3 regions of the Massilia sp. UBA6681 genome follow, and region 1 is predicted to be linked to each of the others. Evidence: predicted binding sites of a transcription regulator. Region 1 holds the regulator's gene; each other region holds the start of a gene.
The links. The regulator sigma-54, encoded in region 1, starts transcription at its own class of promoters, with help from an activator protein. The targets are predictions, from matches to a motif close to TGGCANGNAANCTGCTTT.
Positions count from the first base shown of each region.

Region 2: B2R83_RS18445 (PEP-CTERM sorting domain-containing protein) is a predicted target of sigma-54. The motif match lies at 1,785-1,802, and genes of this name have one in related genera.
Region 3: B2R83_RS09560 (PEP-CTERM sorting domain-containing protein) is a predicted target of sigma-54. The motif match lies at 1,547-1,564, and genes of this name have one in related genera.

Region 1 is NZ_DKJX01000031.1:3,764-7,035, forward strand. It holds gene B2R83_RS04085 (enoyl-CoA hydratase/isomerase family protein) at 1-473, opposite strand, end outside; gene hpf (ribosome hibernation-promoting factor, HPF/YfiA family) at 617-970, opposite strand; gene B2R83_RS04095 (RNA polymerase factor sigma-54) at 1,028-2,500, opposite strand; gene lptB (LPS export ABC transporter ATP-binding protein) at 2,516-3,272, opposite strand, start outside.
Region 2 is NZ_DKJX01000098.1:128,846-132,117, forward strand. It holds gene B2R83_RS18440 (c-type cytochrome) at 151-1,044, shown strand; gene B2R83_RS18445 (PEP-CTERM sorting domain-containing protein) at 1,115-1,753, opposite strand; gene B2R83_RS18450 (right-handed parallel beta-helix repeat-containing protein) at 2,239-3,272, shown strand, end outside.
Region 3 is NZ_DKJX01000057.1:3,845-7,116, forward strand. It holds gene B2R83_RS09550 (undecaprenyl-diphosphate phosphatase) at 1-174, opposite strand, end outside; gene B2R83_RS09555 (hypothetical protein) at 418-828, shown strand; gene B2R83_RS09560 (PEP-CTERM sorting domain-containing protein) at 888-1,499, opposite strand; gene B2R83_RS09565 (hypothetical protein) at 1,775-1,921, shown strand; gene B2R83_RS09570 (YkgJ family cysteine cluster protein) at 1,918-2,172, opposite strand; gene B2R83_RS09575 (SDR family oxidoreductase) at 2,292-3,176, shown strand.

The DNA of each region.
Region 1 (3,272 bases):
AGGAAGTGGCTGCCGCCGACGTCCGGGAACAGGCCAATGTTCACCTCGGGCATCGCCATCTTGGTGCGGTCGGTCACGATGCGCAGGCCGCAGCCAGGGCCGCCCTGGGCGATGCCCATGCCGCCGCCCATCACCACGCCATCCATCACGGCGATGTAGGGCTTCGGGTAGAAGTGGATCAGGTGGTTCAGTGCGTATTCTTCGGTGAAGAAGTCTTCCAGCAGCGCGCTGCCGCCCATCGGGCCGACGTGGCCCATCTCGTGGAAGAAGCGGATATCGCCGCCGGCGCACAAGGCCTTCTCGCTGCTGCTGGTGATGACCACCGCGTCGATGCCCGCGTCATCCTTCCATTGCAGCAGGATGGCGCTCAGGGCGCGCACCATGTCGAGCGAGAGGGAGTTCAGCGCCTTCGGCCGGTCGAGCGTGATGACGCCGGTGCGGTTGGCAACGCGGGTCAGGACGGTATCGGTCATGATGGTATTCTGTGATCGAAAAGACATGCATTCTACAGAACATTTGTACAAACGGAAGCGTAGAAAAGTAACAGGTATTGTACAAAAGCAAAAAGGGCGTCCCCTCAGACGCCCTTGCTGTGTTTTGCGGCTACCCGTATGAATTACGCGGCAGCGGCTTCTCCGTTGTCCGGAAGGCGCTTGTGCGCCACGTGGTTATGATTTTGCAGCATGGATTTGTGTTTCAGAACCTGCCTGTCCAACCTGTCCATCAAGGTGTCGATGGCCGCATACAGATCTTGCGCAGCACTCGCCACATGCAGAATCTTGCCCGATACCTGTAGGTTGATCTCGGCCTTTTGCCGTTTTTCTTTTTCAGTGAGGTTATCGATGGCGAGGAACACGTGGGTGTCGATCACGTGGTCGAAATGGCGGGTGATGCGCTCGAGCTTATTCTGAACGTATTCACGGATGGCGGGTGTGACTTCGAGATGGTGGCCGCTGATTGTGAGGTTCATACACACTCCTTTGGGAAGGTGCCCTGCCCGCGCCACAAGGTGAGAGTGGGCAGTGCTTTACAGGGATTTACGGAGGCTGACGGGAGGAATCTTGAGCGCTTCGCGGTATTTGGCAACCGTCCGGCGCGCAATGACCATACCTTGTTCCCCGAGCATCTCCGCGATCTTGCTGTCGGATAGAGGATTCCTAGGGTCTTCTGCTCCTGTCAATTGCGCAATAAGCGCGCGGATCGCCGTCGAGGAGGCTTCTCCCCCCGCTTCGGTGGCGACGTGGCTTCCGAAGAAGTACTTCAGCTCGAACATGCCGTGCGGGGTCAGCATGTATTTCTGCGTGGTTACACGCGAGATCGTGCTCTCGTGTAGGCCTAGTGTATCAGCTATCTCACGCAAAACAAGAGGGCGCATGGCAACCGCGCCGTGGCTGAAAAAGTTGCGCTGGCGCTCGACGATTGCCTCGGCAACACGCAGGATCGTGTCGAAGCGCTGGCGCATGTTCTTGATGAGCCACTTGGCTTCCTGCAGCTGCGCGCCCATCTGGCTTTCGCTCTTGCCCTGCTTGAGCAGGTTCGCATACAGCGAGTTCACGCGCAGCTTGGGCATGACGTCGGGGTTCAGCGACACCTGCCAGCCGTTCTTGGCGCGGCGCACGATCACGTCCGGCACCACGTAGTCGGATACCCCCGAACCGAAGGCCGCGCCGGGATGTGGATTGCATTGGCGGACCACGGCCTGCACTTCGCGCAGGTCTTCGTCGTCGCAGTCGAGCGCCTTTTTCAGCTTGGTGTATTCGCGCTGCGCGAACCAGGTCAGGTAGCCTTCGACGATCTTCAAGGCAAGGCGCCGCGTCACCAGGGGCACGCCCGGCATGCGGCGGATCTGCAGGGCCAGGCATTCGGCCGCGCTGCGCGCGCCCACGCCCACCGGGTCCAGGCTCTGCACCAGCGCCAGCGCGCAGCGCAGCTCGTCCATCTCGATCTCGAGTTCTGCCGGCAGGCGCGCATGGATGTCGTCGAGCGGCTCTTCCAGGTAGCCGTTGTCGTCGAGCGCATCGATCACCAGCTCGGCCAGCGCGCGGTCGCGCAGGCTGCAGCAGCTCAATCGGATCTGTTCCGTCAGGTGCTCGCGCAGCGTGATGCCGTCGGCTTCCAGCTGCGGACGGCCGTCCTCGTCGTCGCCGCTGCGCGCGCCGCCGCCTTCGCCGCCCCAATCCGCATCGGCATCGGCACGCTCCCCATGGTCTTCGCCGTCCGCGCCCTCGGGCTCGGCCTTCGCGCCCTCCTGCCCTTCCTGCGGCTGGGGCGCCGGCGCTTCGCCATTCGCCGGCGCGGTATTGATCGCGCCGTCCGCCAGCAGCCGCACCGAGCGGTCGAGCGGATCGTCGAGCCGTTCGAGCAGCGGGTTGTCGTGCAGGATCTGCTCGATCTCCTGGTGCAGTTCGAGCGTGGAGAGCTGCAGCAGGCGGATCGACTGCTGCAGCTGCGGCGTGAGCGCCAGGTGCTGCGAAGTGCGTAGCTGGAGAGACTGTTTCATGCCTGGTGCTCTTGATTACATCCTGAAGTGCTCGCCGAGGTACACGCGCCGTACGGATTCGTTGGCGATGATGTCGTCAGGGCGGCCCGAGGCCAGCACCGCCCCCTGGTTGATGATGTAGGCGCGGTCGCAGATGCCGAGCGTCTCGCGCACGTTGTGGTCGGTGATCAGGACGCCGATGTTGCGCTCCTTCAGGAAGCGCACGATGCGCTGGATCTCGATCACCGCGATCGGGTCGACGCCGGCGAAGGGTTCGTCGAGCAGCACGAAGCGCGGGTTGGTCGCGAGCGCCCGCGCGATCTCGACGCGGCGCCGTTCGCCGCCCGACAGCGACAGCGCCGGGTTCTCGCGCAGCTTCTCGATCTGCAGTTCGGCCAGCAGGGTGTCGAGGCGCTCGCTGATCTGGTCGCGGGTGAGCGGCTTGCCGTCCACGCGCTGCAGTTCCAGCACGGCGCGGATGTTCTCCTCCACCGTCAGCTTGCGGAACACCGAGGCTTCCTGCGGCAGGTAGGACAGGCCCAGCACCGCACGGCGGTGGATCGGCAGGCTCGAGATGTCGGTGCCGTTGATGTCGATGGTGCCGGCGTCCGAGGGCACCAGGCCGACGATCATGTAGAAGGAGGTGGTCTTGCCGGCGCCGTTGGGGCCGAGCAGGCCCACCACTTCGCCGCATTCCACCTGCAGCGACACGTCGCGCACCACCAGGCGCTTGCCGTAGCTCTTCTGCAGGCCCTTGACGATCAGGGTGCTGCAGCCTTCGACCGCGGTCGCC
Region 2 (3,272 bases), on a different contig from region 1:
AATACAGTCTTTCGGCCCTCCCGTCCATGGCGGGCAAGCGAATTTCGTTACATTTTGGCAGCTTTACGTCTATAATCAGCTGCTTGAGGGCATTTCAAAAAAGGCACGAGATGCCGCGGTAGCAGGTTTTTTTATTGAATTAAGGAAATCATGAGCGACGCACACAACGAACATCAATCCCTGATCCGTACGCCCAAGCAGCTCGTCGCCGCCGTAACAGGATTCTTCCTGGTCATTGTCATTGGTATCATCCTACTCGTCGTCTTTGCCACCAGCGACCGCCTGACCGGCGCCGGCACCGACAGCCAGGCCAGCGGCGCAGTCGAAAGCCGTATCCGCCCACTGGCCGATGCAGGCTTCACCCTGGTGGATGCCAACGCCCCGCGGGTGCTCCAGGCCGGCGCTGCCGTGTATGCCGCCGTCTGCGCCGCCTGCCACGACAGCGGCGCCGCGGGCGCTCCCAAGACCGGTGACACCGGCTCCTGGTCCGCACGTCTCGGCCAGGGTTACGACACCCTGGTGAAACACGCGATCGAAGGCATCCGCGCCATGCCTGCCAAGGGCGGCAATCCGGACCTCGACGATGTCGAAGTCGCGCGCGCCGTCGTCTTCATGACCAACAAGAGTGGCGCCAGCTTCAAGGAACCTGCGGTCCCCGCCCCTGCCGCCGCACCGGCCGCCACGGCCACCGCAGCCGCACCGGCTGCAGAAGCGGCCACCCCGCCGGCCGCACCGGCCGCTGCTGCGGCGCCTGCGGCAGCACCTGCGGCGGCCGCGCCGGCAGTCGCCAGCGCCGACGCCGGCAAGAACGTCTTCAATACGGCCTGCATCGCCTGCCATGGCGCCGGCATCGCCGGTGCTCCCAAGCTGGGCGACAAGGCGGCATGGACGGCACGCGTGGCGCAGGGCAATCCTGTCCTGTACGAACACGCCATCAAGGGTTTCCAGGGGAAAGCCGGCGTCATGCCGCCGAAAGGCGGCGCCGCCGTCAGCGATGCCGACGTCAAGGCTGCCGTCGACTACATGGTCGCTGCCGTCAAATAAAACAAACAAGGCGGCACGAGCCGCCCTTGTTGCATGAGGCATGTCGCGCCTGCTGGCCGACATGCTTTTTTTACGCGCGCTTGCGCCTACGTGCGGCGACCAATGCCAGCAGGCCGATTCCGCTCAGCAGCACGATGCCCGGCTCCGGTACGTCGAGCTCGGTGCTGACCAGGAACTGGAACGAGATCGTCTGTACGTTCTTGCCACCGATTCCTTCGATACCGACCAGTTCAAAGTCGTTGGGGAAAAAGCCGTCCCATGGGTTGGGCTGGCTAACCTGGGAAACCAGGTTCTCGGTATTGTCGACCAAGTTGCCGCCCGGCTGGAGAAAGCTGATGCGGGCGTCGACGAGCCGGACCGGCATCAGCAGGTCGAGGCCGTCATTGAAAATGCCGATGCCGAGCAGCGCCACGTCGTCGATCGCGGGGAACAGATCACGGTCGGCAGACAGCGTAATGATGATCAGGCTGCGCGTTGAATCCACCTCGGTTTCGGTTTCGTTCACAACCAGGAAGCCGCCCGCACGCGGGATGGCTTCCGGCCTGCCATCGAAACGGAAGATACCCGCGACATCATTACCGCTTTCCGTCCCGCCGACGTAAACGGAATACGTCGTGTCACTTGCAACGATCGGTGCCGCACTGGCCGGTGCCGCCAGGTTTGCCAAAAACATGAGCATAAAAGCAAGATTCTGCCAGTAGTTTTTCATTGCCCCTCCCGTTGTTAGCTTTGGAGGATGCAAAGCAAACAACATGCCTGCCGAGAAAAAGCGCGATAAATCAAAAGGCTTCCTGCTCTTCCATTCGTACGCTGCCTATTCTGTAAAAAACCCCGACACTTATTGCAAATTAAACATAATTATAAATGTATAAACATAACTTCAAGTTTGTGTCAACCTGCTAAGCGCTAAGTAATGTTTCCCAATGTATCGAAACTGTTTGTCAGCTTTACAGCAAGGCCAGAAGGCATGCGCTCCGACTATGGCAATCAAATTTGCCAAAAAACAGGAAAGATGCCAGCAAATTGCAGCACGATCACAACACATTTATAGGCAATGGAAATTCCTGCGAGAACCGATTTCCCTAGGAAAGTGTTGTGTACAGACGATTTTTCTTACAATTGGTTACGCATTTTCCTGTTCGCATCATATACTCTGGAACAAATGTGTCGCTAAGAAATTTCCTACAGACACAAATGTTAGCCAAAAGACTAGAGGATTTTATGCGTCAACTCCGCCTTACCTTCACCCGAACCGCACTCGCGTTGGCATGCGCTGCCGCCGTGGCGCCGGTGTCGGCTGCTACCCTCTCCGTCGGCGCAGGGAAAACATATGCTCGCCCTTGCCAGGCGTTTGCTGCCGCTAAAAGCGGCGATATCGTTGAAATCACAGGCAATGCTACCTATAGCGGCGACGTGTGCGGTATCAGCGTCAGCAACTTGACCATCCGCGGCGTCAACGGCCGTCCAAAAATCGATGCTGCGGGCAAGAATGCCATGGGCAAAGGCATCTGGGTCGTCAGCGGCAACAACGTCGTGATCGAGAACGTCGAGATGTACGGCGCCAAGGTGCCCGACCAGAATGGCGCTGCATTGCGCCTCGAAGGCACTAACTTCACGCTGCGCAATTCCTATCTGCACGACAACGAGAACGGGATCCTGACCGGCGCGAATACCAGCAGCAACATCCTTGTCGAGTATTCGGAATTTGCGCGCAATGGCTATGGCACCGGCTATACCCACAACCTGTACATCGGCAACGTCGGCAGTCTGACCTTCCGCTACAACTACTCGCATGATGCACACGTCGGCCACAACCTGAAGTCGCGCGCGCGCATTAACACGATCGCCTATAACCGCTTCTCGAGCACGCCAGCGGGCCAGGATGGTTCGCGCAAACCAAGCTACGAGGTCAACCTGCCGAACGCCGGTACCGCCTATGTCATCGGCAACATCATCCAGCAGCCGGCCAGCCACAACAATCCAGCTATGCTGACCTTTGGCGAAGAAGGTGCGAGTAACCCGACTCAGGACCTGTACGTCATCAACAATACCTTCTTGAATGAAGACAGCTCGCGCGGCACCTTCATCATGATCGGTAGCGGGGTGACCAAGCCGGCCCTGATCCAGAATAATATCTTCGGCGGCGTCGGCACGATGTCGTCCCAGGCCAGCGCCATCAAGAAGACCAACTATGCTTCTCTCGCACCTGCATTCGTCAACCGTGCAGC
Region 3 (3,272 bases), on a different contig from region 1:
CGCCAGCATGGCGCCGGCCTGGATCACGATCTTGAACACGACCGACTTCGGGCCGGTGAAGTCGAGCAGGCTGCCCATGAGGATCAGGTGGCCGGTGGAGGAAATCGGAAGGAACTCGGTGAAGCCTTCGACCAGGCCCATGATGATCGCCTTGACGGCGAGAAGAATGTCCATGAATGCGTTAGTGTGAGAGCGGCTGAATGCGGATGCTGTCGGGATATCCCGTGGAAGGTACGGCGGGGCCGAAGCTTAACATGATTGCAACAGGCGACGTCGCCCGCTGTGTCCGGTGCAAGATTGTACCGCGCCGAGGTTGCCGCAGGGTTAGCTCATCGCCATGACGGCAAAATTCTTCCGTGCGCCGCCAGCCCGAACGCGTGCTACACTGGACCGCATGCGTATTCCTGACTCAACCGCATGAGTATCTTTGTTGTCCTGATCCTTGCTGCGCTCGCCTGGGCGGCATTCCACGGTTGGCAAAGCCCCAACTCCCTGCGTTACCGTCCCTGCCAGGGCCGGGCCTGGCGCAATACCTTCCCTACCGCATCGCGGAAGGACATCCGCGATTTCCTGTCCGTCTTCGTGTCATCCTTTTCCTTTCGCGAAAGCGAGCGGCTGCACTTCCGTCCCGACGACGAAGTGCTCGGCATCTACCGCGAGGTGAACCCGACGCGCTGGCTGCCGGACGCGCAGGAATTCGAGACGCTGGCGAAGGCGCTGCGCGAGCGCTACGGCCTGCGGCTCGACGACATCTGGCACGAAGGGATGACGCTGGGCGGGCTGTTCCAGCGCGTGCAGCAGGCGCGCGGCAAGAGCGCTGCAGCCTGAGCAATGCACAATAAAAAAGCGAAGCGTTCCCGCTTCGCTTTTTCGGCATACCTGCCCGGTCAGTGCGGTTTGCGACGGCGCACCAGCCCCAGTCCGCCGAGGGCAATACCAAACAGGGCCATGCTGGCGGGCTCGGGCACGGCAGTGCCGTACACATCGAGTTTGGCCGAGTACAGCGTGAAATTATGCGGGCCAAGACCCTCTTCCGAGAACCACAGGAACAGCTGCTTGTTTGCGGCGATCTGGCTGAACACATCTGCCTGGCTCGGCCGTAGTGTGAATGTTTGCGACACAGGGCCCGTCTTGCGATCCATCGTTTGCTTGGTATTGCTGCCGTGGGTCGCCGAGTCGGCAAACCTGACACGCCACAGTTCGGTCAAGGCATTGGTCGCTCCAAAACTCAGGGTCAGTTCAAGCCGGTCGAGGCTCTCATAGTTGAGCGAACTGAAATCAAAGATGTCATAGAAGCGCTGGCAGTTACTCCCGTCCTTGACGGTGACGGAATTGGTATTGAGCGTGTCGCAGGAGCCAGCCGGCATGCTGGCTGGCGTCGATGCGCTGCTGCCATAGGTCCTGCTAATCGAACCCAATTGAACGACCGCAGCGCTAGCGCTGGAGATCGTCGTGGTCAACAGCAGGGCGGCAATCGAGGCTTTCAGTATATTTTTCATTTGTCTCTCCCATGGGTAGTTAACTTCCTTTTACAACCCCGGAGTGATATGCAATTTGCATGCCAACAATATGTTTTAGAGAGAAGTAAGTAAGACCCGCGCTTTGCATTTGTGAAAATGTAAAGTTTCTCGACAAGAAGCTATTGCTTTAGGAAGAGCGCATACCGCTGCCCTCAGGCTTGTCTTTTGCTATCTCAGCGATATGTTGAGGCAATGCTCAAACAGAAACTGAACTGGAGACGGCCGCTGTTCTATGTTTGCTGCCGATCTTTTTCGTGATGGCCTTCCTCGGCTTTCCACTGCCCGTCGCGCCGCCGCCGGCCACCAAGCCGGCGGTCGAGCATGCGACCGTGATCAAGAAGAAGAAAAAACGCATCGGGCTGGTCATGCCCGAACAAGACGATTCCAGCAAAACGACCTAGGGTGCGGTCGCACGCTCCAGTTCATCCAGCCAGCGGATCGCCTGCTCGCGGCTGTCCCCGCACATTTCCCTTGATGGCTGCAGCCCGCCGCAGAAAGCCGGTCGCTCGGGCCGGCCGAAGATCAGGCAGCGATTGTCCTCGCCCAGCTGCACGCAGCGCACGCCGGCCGGCTTGCCGTCGGGCATGCCCGGAATCGGGCTGGTGATCGAGGGCGCGGTGCAGCAGGCGCCGCAGTTGCTTCTACACTGCATGGTGGAGGGAAGGACACAAGGAAGGGCAGCAGTATAGCGCCGCGGCGCTCATGGCGGGCGCGTCGCCCGCCGGTTTCCTGCTACGTTGTTGTCATCCCACAGCACAAGCAGGAGGCCCCATGTCCAGTCCCCTCAAACCCCTGAACCGCCAGGTCGTCGTGATCACCGGCGCCTCGAGCGGCATCGGCCTGGCCACCGCGCAGGAAGCGGGCAAGCAGGGCGCCAAGCTGGTGCTGGCCGCGCGCGGGGCCGACGTGCTCGAGGCGGTCGTGCAGGGGCTGGTCGAGAACGGCTTCGATGCCATTGCGGTGGTGGCCGACGTCGCCGAGCGCGCCCAGGTCGAGCGTATCGCGCAGGTCGCGATCGAGCGCTACGGCCGCATCGATACCTGGATCAACAATGCCGGCGGCACCATCTACGGCCGCCTCGACCAGGTATCCGAGGAAGACAGCCGGCGCCTGTTCGACATCAATTTCTGGGGCATGGTGCATGGCTCGCTGGTGGCGCTGCCGCACCTCGCGCGCCAGGGCGGCGCCCTGATCAACCTCGGCAGCGAAGCCTCCGAGGTAGCGATCCCGATGCAGGGCATGTATTCGGCCAGCAAGCACGCGGTGAAAGGGTTTACCGATGCGCTGCGCATCGAGGTCGAGCACATGGACGGGGCGCCGGTGTCGATCACGCTGATCGAGCCGACCGCCGTCGACACGCCACTGCCCCAGCATGCCCGCAATTACATGGACTGCGAACCGAAGCTGCCGTCGCCCCAGGTCGACCCGCACGAGGTGGCTGCCGCCATCCTGCATGCGGCCGTGGTGCCGATGCGCACGGTGCGGGTCGGCATGATGGCCGAGATCGACGTGCTGATGGAAAAGATCGTCCCCGGCCTGACCGACCGCCTGTCGGTATTCCAGGTGCCGCGCCAGCAGCAGGACGCACCGCCGCGCAACCCGGATGGCGCCTTGTATGCATCGCGAGCAAACGGGCGCATTTACGGACCTTCATGAAAGCATGAAATCACGTAAATACCTGTTTATATTGACAGTTTTGGTAAGGATTGCTTGACTGCCTGACAAGCCGCGTCTATATTCTATGGTTGTTCA